Regions from separate parts of the Chryseobacterium lactis genome, predicted to be linked through region 2. Evidence: riboswitches for the same ligand, from Rfam matches in the RefSeq annotation. Region 2 holds a riboswitch; each other region holds the start of a gene.
What was found. Region 2 has a riboswitch for S-adenosylmethionine ahead of EG342_RS07385 (SusC/RagA family TonB-linked outer membrane protein). Riboswitches for the same ligand answer to the same signal wherever they lie in the genome.

Region 1: linked by a shared signal. The riboswitch ahead of EG342_RS04145 (TonB-dependent receptor plug domain-containing protein) and the one ahead of EG342_RS07385 (SusC/RagA family TonB-linked outer membrane protein) in region 2 are both predicted to bind S-adenosylmethionine.
Region 3: linked by a shared signal. The riboswitch ahead of EG342_RS08230 (alpha/beta fold hydrolase) and the one ahead of EG342_RS07385 (SusC/RagA family TonB-linked outer membrane protein) in region 2 are both predicted to bind S-adenosylmethionine.

Annotation. Positions count from the first base shown of each region.
Region 1 is NZ_CP033924.1:972,536-975,824, forward strand. Features, by position in the region: gene EG342_RS04145 (TonB-dependent receptor plug domain-containing protein) at 1-1,558, opposite strand, end outside; SAM riboswitch class I at 1,653-1,758, opposite strand; gene EG342_RS04150 (T9SS type A sorting domain-containing protein) at 1,999-3,042, opposite strand; gene EG342_RS04155 (helix-turn-helix transcriptional regulator) at 3,196-3,289, shown strand, end outside.
Region 2 is NZ_CP033924.1:1,716,230-1,719,518, forward strand. Features, by position in the region: gene EG342_RS25345 (hypothetical protein) at 198-1,415, shown strand; SAM riboswitch class I at 1,664-1,759, shown strand; gene EG342_RS07385 (SusC/RagA family TonB-linked outer membrane protein) at 1,843-3,289, shown strand, end outside.
Region 3 is NZ_CP033924.1:1,901,512-1,904,800, forward strand. Features, by position in the region: gene EG342_RS08225 (MGH1-like glycoside hydrolase domain-containing protein) at 1-1,250, opposite strand, end outside; SAM riboswitch class I at 1,439-1,545, shown strand; gene EG342_RS08230 (alpha/beta fold hydrolase) at 1,604-2,542, shown strand; gene EG342_RS08235 (ACT domain-containing protein) at 2,547-3,289, shown strand, end outside.

The sequences.
Region 1 (3,289 bases), 740 kb from region 2:
GTTTTTTATCGAGGTCGTATGAAATATCCGCATAGACCGCTGTTGAATGTCTGTCTTTTTTCACTGCATTCTGCGGTGAAAAGCCAATGAAAGACTGTGATCCTCCGGCTCCAATCACCGTTGAGCCCGGAGTTGCTACATTTCCATTAACGTCATACTGAGTATAGGAAGCCACATCTCCGGCTTTAATCTGGTATTGTTCAAATCTGAATTCTCCTCCAAATCCAATATTAAATTTGCTGATTTTTTTAGAGACATCCAGATTGATTGTATTCTGAAGAAATTGATGAGCGCCTGCATAAAAGCTGGTGGGAGATTTTGCTCCCAGTGATGCATTATTGGTATTGTTTACATTATAGTTGAAAGTATTGCTACCAAAAGTATTGCTCAGATCAAAAAACCAATCGTTTACATTATATTTAGTACCAACAGCATAGGAAAGATCGTAGACCTGAGATCCCAAAGTCGCCTGAAATCCGTTGGGATATATTGACGACACCACATTAAATGTCTCACTGGGCAATCTTCGGAATCCAAATCCTTTTCCTTCTTTAACGCTGAATCCTCCAAAAGAATACAGCTTAAAATGATCATTAAAAGGATATTCTGCATTAAAAAACAGCTGTCCCTGTCTGATTTGTGCATCTCCGATCTGAAAGTTGAAATCATCCCTTGAAAGCCCGTTCTGAGCTATCAAAGCATCGTCATATGCTCTTGAGATCTGACTTCCTGTTCCCGCAAAATCATAGGCGAAAGAATTGTTATAAACTCCTGTCGCAATCGGGGAAACATTGGGTAATGAAATTCCATTGGCCGTAATAGCCCCGTTATTATTGACCACATTAAGATTGGACTGGTCATAAACAATCAGATCATGATTTTGGGTCCTTGTGGTTTTTCCTCTGTGGCTTAATTGTAGTGAAAAATTGATATAACTGTCCGTTTTTCCTAAAGAAGTTCCGTAATTAGCTGCTGCCTGATAGGTGTCCCCGTCATTTCTTCCGCTCAGCCCATACGTAATACTTGCTGAAGCTCCCGCATTTTTTTTTAGAATAATATTGATAACTCCCGCAATAGCATCGGAACCATATTGTGCTGCCGCACCATCTCTTAACACTTCTATCCTGTCAATAGAAATCACAGGAATAGTACTTAAATCTGTTCCTACAGATCCATTTCCTACGGTATTCTGATAGTTTACCAAAGAGGTTGTATGTCTTCGTTTACCATTTATCAGCACCAGTACCTGATCTGGCCCCATTCCTCTTAAAGTGACAGGGTCAATATGTTCTGTTCCGTCTGAGGCAGATTGTCTTACAGCATTAAATGACGGAATTACATAGTTCAGAAGATCCTGAGCGGTGATCTGAGGAGAGGCCTTTTGTATTTTTTCAATATTAATAACATCTACCGGAACCGGAGTTTCCAGTTTTGTTCGTTTAACATTGCGGTTTCCGACAATAATGATGTCTTCAATTTGCTTTCCCTTTTCTTCCTGCTCCTGCGCAGCAATCCAAATGGTGCCCAGCAGCAATACTGCCGTACTTAATTTTTTCATTTTCTGTTCTTGCCAATTAATACTACATTCCGGCAGATGATTCTGCGGATATACAAGACTTCAAGAAATGGAATTCATATAAGAATATTGACTTCACTTATCTCCCCTTTCGGGTTGGAATTAGCACCTTTACACTTCTGGAATTGTGTAGGTTGCTAAGGTTTCATTGGGCCAAATCCCTCCACCTTTCTTGATAAATCTACTGCAAAAGTAGACTATTTTTTTAAATATGCAAAAAAGCTGATCTTCCCGTTGATTAATTGATTTTATTTTTATGTTTCCTCTATTCCGTGTTTTTGTTTCTTTGCACTTCTTTTAAAATTATCTCCAATAAAAAAGACCCATGAAAATTTCATGAGCCTTCCAATAAAAGTAATTGTAATGAACTATATTTTAACCGAAACTTCGGTATGCATGCTGATTCTTTTGTTGAAAAAGCATTATTTTTTTATAACCTTTTTAGAAATTAACTGACCGTTCTTTAATTTTAATTCTACGATATATACCCCATTTGGTAAACCGGTCATATCAATCTGGTTACCGGAAAACCCTACATTAAGTTTTTGCCCTACCGCATTGGTTACGCTTGCTGTTTGAATACTGCTGTCCACTTTCACAATCAGAATTCCATTGGTTGGGTTAGGATAAATACCTACTGCGATTGTATTTGGTCTTGTTTCAGAAGTTCCCAGAGAAGAAGACGGCTTAATGCATCTTACTGATGATCCCTGACCTCTTGGTGCCCCAGAAGAAGGATTAGCAAGGATATTACCAATATATAAATACTTTCCACCAATTCCGGAAGTATCAGAACTCCAGAAATATCCTCTTTGTCCTACAAATGTAAAATCTCCATTGCTGGATCCTCTATATCCTCCGGCAGGTAATTTTAAGTGGCTGGCAAAAGCCGTGGCCGGATTTGAAATACTTTCTGCATTTACAATGCCTGTCCATTCCGCCTGAGAAGGCATTTTCCACTCTCCTCCCAAAGCCTTACAAGGGTCTACACCTGTATTTTCTTTAGCATCATTAGGTCCTTTATCTATCCAAGTATCTGTGGCAGCAAATCCTGCCCACCATGACGGAGATCCGATGATATAAGATCCTGTGGTAATTCCTGCGGGATTATTTGGCGTTGGAGGAGACATTGTAGAAGAATTTCTCAACTGGTGGCCATCATCCCATCTTCCCCACTGAAAAAGATCTCCGTATGAATCCTCGTCTGCCACAGATGTAGCAACCTTCGAACTTCCTAGATTCTGCTGAAGCCAGACCTTTCCGTCTGCTCCTCTTACAGTTGCATAAGAAACCTGCTGGCCCAGATAAGTAAAGGCAACACATCCAACATCTCCGGGATTTGTTCCGGGATCTGTATTATTACAGGTTAATGGTGTACCCTGAGCATATAAGCCACTTCCTGCGATACTAAGCAGCACCAATCCGGCTCTGATTTTCCTTACTGCAAAATGTAAATATTGAAACATAGTAAATATTATTTTTAATTATTCTAAATTTAATTTAATTTTGCGCAAAAGTACCTCTCAATATTTTCCCTGAGTTATCATTTCCGAACTTTTGGTTATCCTGGGCGGTATTTTATATATGTAAATTGTACCATGGCTGTAAAAATATGTCGTATGAGGAATCAATCTAAAAATGGGTTTCTGTTCAGATCTCAGGACATCAAAATTGTAATGCAGGAAGATTCAGATGCCAGGCCGTCTTTCAAAT
Region 2 (3,289 bases):
TAGTGAAATTATTGGAAAATTATAGTAGGTAATGATGATATTTTTCTAGTTTTCAATCAATTGTTGCAAGTAATTGCTTTTTATTATGTGCAAAGTTTTCTTTACCAAAGTTTAAACACAAATGTTATTATATAAACACAAGTTTTAATTTTTAAAACAAACATTCAATTTTTAAGATCATTTAAAATTATTTCGAGATGAAAAAAAGACTATTATTACTAGGCCTTGCAATTTCTGCAATGGCACATTCACAAGTAGGAATTAATACCCCTAACCCGCAAGGAATATTTCATGTAGACGGAGGAAAAGATAATCCCGCTACCGGAATTCCAACCCCTGTACAACAAGCCAACGACTTTACCATTACTCCTACAGGAAGCGTGGGAATAGGTACTATTTTGCCTGATGCTTCGGCTTTACTGGATATAAATACAGATGGCCTGGCTGCGAATAAGAAAAAAGGAGTTTTGTTTCCCAGGGTGCCACTCAATTCAAATACAGATGTGATTACAGTGCCTAATCCGGCAACGGGTCTTCTGGTGTATAATACAGGAACCGGGAATCTGAAAAATGCAGGATATGTCTACTGGAATGGTTCTGAATGGCGAAGTCTGATTAATAATACCGCTGTTACTCCGCAGATCTCATCTTTGAATTGCTCTGGAGCAAAATTAAGTCCACCTACTTATACGGCGGGGCAGCTGTATAACGGAACAATGACAATTCCCTATAATGGAGGAAATGGAGGAACATACCCGGCTGGAAGTGCTATTGCTTCTACCGGTGTGACAGGACTAACCGCTACATTACAAGGAGGAACATTATCCAATGGTGGCGGGCTGTTGACTTATTTTGTAACTGGTACGCCCTCTTCCTCATCACCAAATACAGCATCATTTACGATTCCTGGAATGTTTGGGGCAGCTACATGTACTGCTACAGTAGGAGCGGAAGTTCTGAATATCGGAGAAACCATTACCGCAATCTATTCAGTGCCCAATGCAACTGCTGCCAACACCAGTTTTAATCTAAGCAGCTACGTCGCTTCCAATGGATTGCAGCCTCTTCCAACCATCGATGGGATAGAAGTTTCTTTACAGGGAAACAGCAGTGCTTATTATTATCCACGAATTTATAACAGAGCGAGTACTTCCCAACTCATCAGCTATCAGTCATTTGCTACTCAGGTGAATCAAAATAAAACCAATCTTAATGTAACACTGGCTCCAGGTGATTTTGAAAATACAGACAGTGATGGTATTGTATACTGGATGACCACTGCAGCTGAAGTGGAAACAACCAACCTTCAGGTACAGGTCAATGGTAATACCTACCGATGGTATGAAATTAAATGGTGGTGTATGGAAGTTTCCGGGACAAAAAAGATCTTTATATCCCTTACAAGAAAGGCATAAAGTCTTCTTTTAATACATCTAACGACACTGATACTTTTAAAGCATCAGTGTTTTTTTATTTGTTTTTCACTTTAAAGAATCCTTAATGATATTTGTCATGTTTGATAAAGTAATAATTCCTGTAACACTTTATTTTAATGGTTTTTAATAAAATCAATTGTTAATTTTTAAAAATTTATCATAATAAAATTTAAAGTCTACTTGTTTTGTAGACTAAATATGTATAGCTTTGCAAACATATTTCGATCGGCTTATAAAGAAAGATGGAGGGAACTGACCCTGCGAAGTCTTGACAACCTGCGTGAGTAAGGTGTTACATTCAGCCTTTAAAGGAAAAATAAGCAATTGGTTTATCGTATATATCGATGCCCTTTGCTGACTATTCTGCAAAGGGCAAAATTTTGATATATGGTAAATAAAATTGATTATGATTAGCAAAAAATTAATTAGTTATAAAGTTTGGGTTCCACCTGTTGCTGCATTTTTTCTGGGAATTACCACAGTAAGCGGACAGAATTCCAATCCTAAAAAAGATAGTCTTAAAGAAAAAGAGATTGACGAAGTCGTTGTGGTGGCTTATGGAAAAGCAAAGCGAAACAGCTACACCGGTTCAGTATCTACTATTTCCAGCGATAAAATTAACAACAGACCTGTTACCAATATTACAAAAGCTCTGGAAGGGCAGGTTCCTGGGATTCAGACGACCACTGCCTCAGGGCAGCCGGGTTCTACAGCTACGATTCGAATCAGAGGAGTTGGTTCCATCAGTGCCGACAGTAATCCTTTGTATGTAGTTGACGGGATTCCTTTTGATGGGAATATCAACGCGATCAGTCCTAATGATATTGAGTCTATCAGTGTTCTGAAAGATGCTACGGCAAGTGCACTGTATGGTTCAAGAGGAGCCAATGGGATTATTATCATTACAACGAAATCAGGGAAAAAAGGAGAGGCGAGAGTCAACTTAAATATCAGTCAGGGTTTTTCCAGCAGAGCGGTAAAAGATTACCAGCAGGTTAACACAGATCAGTATTTCCAATTGTATTGGGAAGCGATGAGAAACGGATACCAATCCGGACAAATCAATGCTCAGCAGGCTGCACAGATGGCTACAGATAATCTTACTTCAGGTACAGGTTTATCAATTAACCCTTATGGTGCTGCTTATCCTAAACCGGTAGGAACGGACGGAAAGCTATTGCCGGGAGCAAGAGCATTATGGAATGATGACTGGAGAGATATTTTACAAAGAGTGGCTTCGAGAAACCAGGTCGATTTAGATATCAGTGGTGGAAGTGAGAAAAGTAATTATTTCTTTTCATTAGGATATCTTGATGACAAAGGAATGGCGATAGAATCTGGGTTTAAAAGATACAATACCCGATTAAAACTCAATTCTGAAGTGAAAAGCTGGTTGAACGTTGGAGTGAACTTAAGCTATACCAACAGTATTCAGCAAGCGCCGCCTTCTTCGGACTCCAAATCAAGTAATATTATTCAGGCAGCGAGAGTAATTCCTTCTTTTTACCCTTACTATGAAAGGAATGGAGATGGTTCTTATATCTTGAATGCCAACGGAGATCGGGTGTATGATTTTGGAAAATACAGACCTACCAGTGCGCTGCAGAATGAAAATCCGGCAGCAACATTACCTTTAGATAAAAATGAAAACAAGGAAGATAACTTCTCAGGAAAAGGGTTTCTTGACTTTACTTTCTTACCTGAATTGAAATTCAGATCAAGTTTCTCTGTTGATTTGGTGAATTATAACGGACATTTTTATTCAAACCCATTAATCGGACAGGGAAGTGAAACGAATGGTTCGGTAACAAGATCTAACAACAGAACATTGTCCTACACGACAAGTAATATTC
Region 3 (3,289 bases), 190 kb from region 2:
GCATACCATGGGTATTCCCACTTATCAGGCATCGAAATAATATCCTTGTTGTGAAGATGATTCCATTCCGTATTTCTTACATAGTTGTTGAAGTCTCTGGGAGCTTCAAAATTGGGGTCACCCTTTAACCATTTTCCGACATTATAATGATAAAACTGTTTATTCCATAGAAGTCCTGCAAAGGCCTGCCGTTGAACATTCTTTTCATCATCGTTAATAGGATCGCTTTGAACTTCATTGTAAAATTCCTCTGTCTCTGAAATTCTTGTATTGAAAATTTCATCAAACCGGTCAAAAGGTTCATCCCTTTCATCAGGACATAATCTGAAGTCAAAAACTTTGCATTGTCCGGCTTCAATAAGCTCCTCTATAACGAAAGAAGCTTTTGTTCCTCTCTGTTCCGGATGTATTGTGTTTGTCCCATGAATGACAAAATCATTGATCCCGTCTTTGTAATAATTTTCCTCAGTTTGAGGAGTACCGTACAGTTTGGAATTGTTGGTTTCGTTATCGCAGAATACACTGTGTCCATTTATATTTCTTGAATATAGTTTCTTAAGTGAAATACTGTCGTGATTAATATCAATACATCCGTTGTGAGAGGCATTCAATTGACCTTTATAAGTATTGTAGCCCCATTTCCAGTTATTTCTGAACCATGCAGTGGGCATCACTACTATAGGAGCGTCGCGTTGACTGCGGTTGCAGACCGTTATTCTGGCCAGAATATCGTTGTGATCCCCTTTGCAGTATTCAATAAAAATATCAAAATATTCATCGTGATCGAAAATTCCTGTGTCAAAAAGTTCATATTCAGGTTCCTTTTTGCTGCGTTTTCCGTTTTCGCTCACAAGATCATCATAAGGAAATGCATTTATGGGATACTTATACACCATTTTCATATAACTATGGGTCGGTGTATTGTCCAGATAATAAAAAATCTCTTTAATATCCTCACCATGATTTCCCTGAGGATTGCTTAATCCAAAGAAACGTTCCTTTATAATCTTATCATTTTTATTCCAAAATGAAAAAGCAAAACAGAAAATTTGCTTTACATCAGAAATTCCGGCTATCCCTTCTTCACCCCAACGGTAGGCATAGCTTTCTGCATTATTGTGATTGGTATAGTTCCACGCATTTCCGTTTGGGCTGTAATCTTCACGGACATTTCCCCATTGCCGGTTGCTTACATAAGGTCCCCAGTTTTTCCATTTTGTATCCTGTAATCTTTCTTTTTCAGCAATCATATTTCATCATTTTTCTACACGAAGTTAGTTTTTTTGAAAAGTAATTCCAATTTTTTTCATCTGAAGAATTCTTAATATACCCTTGAAATACTTGTATTTAAGCTCTTTTTTAAATATTAAATTAATTTTTTTTTGAATTTCAAAGAAAAGAACTACCTTTGCACCATTCGTTCATTCAAATATTGAAAATGTTATCAAGAAAGGTTGAGGGATTAGACCCTATGAAACCTTAGCAACCCTTTGCGCAAGCAAAGAAGGTGCTACGTTCTACCAAATAATTTTGGACAGATAACTTACTGAAGTTCTTTTCAGCCATTTCCTGTGGCATTTTCAATTGTATTAAAATAATAGAATTGAAAACAGAACTAAACTATATTAATCTTTCGTATCAAACAAATTCCAATAAGGAATACCATATCTCGTTAAGCTATGAGCTTTTCGGGAAAGACCTGTTTACAGCTCCTATTATACTCATCAATCATGCGCTCACCGGGAATTCAAATGTTGCCGGAGAAAAAGGATGGTGGAAGCAGTTAATCGGAGAAAATCAGGTGATTGATACCAAAAAGTACACGGTTCTGTGTTTCAATATTCCCGGAAACGGTTACGATAATTATTTAATTGATGACTATGAAGACTTTACACCTTCAGATATAGCAAATCTGTTTCTGAAAGGGCTGCAAGCTTTACATATAAAACAAGTATACGCCATTATTGGAGGCTCACTCGGTGGAGGAATTGCCTGGGAAATGCTTACGAAGCAGCCTGAACTGGCAGAGATCTTTATTCCGATAGCTTGTGATTACAGAACTCACGATTGGCTTCATGCACAATGTCTGGTTCAGAAATTTTTATTAAACGAAAAAGAAGAGCCATTACAAAAAGCCAGAATTCATGCCATGTTGTGCTATAGAACTCCACAATCGCTTAATGACAGATTTCAAAACAAATACAATAAGGACAAACAACGATTAGAATCGGAGGATTGGTTATTATTCCATGGTGATGCACTAAACGAAAGGTTTAGTTTAAAAGCGTATAAACTGATGAATCATTTGTTGATGAATATTAACGCTGAAGAATCCATGTTGGAGAAAATACAGGCACGAATGCACATGATCTCCGTTGATACAGACTTGTTCTTTCCAGCTTCTGAAATCCGAATGTGTTTTGAAAATCTAAAAGCGAAAAAGGAAAATGTCTCGTATCACGAGATCCAATCTATACACGGGCACGATGCCTTCCTAATGGAATATCAACAATTAAATAATATCATAAAAAACATTTTATAGAGAAATGAAAAATGCTAACGAAATAAAATTTTTAAAGAACAGATCAATCGTCAAATTTGAAGGAGAAGATTTTTTAGGAGAAATCGGTATTGACGGAAGAATTTTTAAAGCGCTTACTTTAGCGCGTATCAGTGTTGGGGTAATCTCTCAGCAAGCGATAGAAAACGGAATATCCATTTTAGTACAAGAGAATGATGCCGAAAAGGCAGTAGCTTGTCTTATTGACGAATTTGAGCCGGAAAGAAAATCAGGAAAAGTTTCCCAGATATACAGTATCAACAATGTTTCTGTCATTGGTTTTGTCGCAGAAGATTTCAATAAAGTCTTTGCTGAACTGGCCAGAAATAATGTTTTCCCATTGTTGCTGAATCAGGTAGCAGGTGAAAACAGAGTAAACATTGTAGTGACTTCCTCACAAGATGAAAAAACCAGAAACATCATTGAATCTGAAATTTTCAAAAAACCGAAAACCGTTCATCTGGCAATTATTGGCCATGGAAATGTAGGAAAGACTTTGATACAGCAGGTACTGGAGTCTTCAGAAGAAATTAAAAGACGTAAAAAAATAGATCTTAAAGTAGTAGCTGTAGCCAACTCTAAGAAAATTGCTTTCAATAAAAAAGGATTTGGTACTAACTGGAGCGATGAGGTGATCACAGCCGAAAGTCCTTCTAATGTTGAAGAATTGATCAATTTCTCCAAAGAAAATCAATTGGAAAATCTTATCGTTGTGGATAATACGGCAAG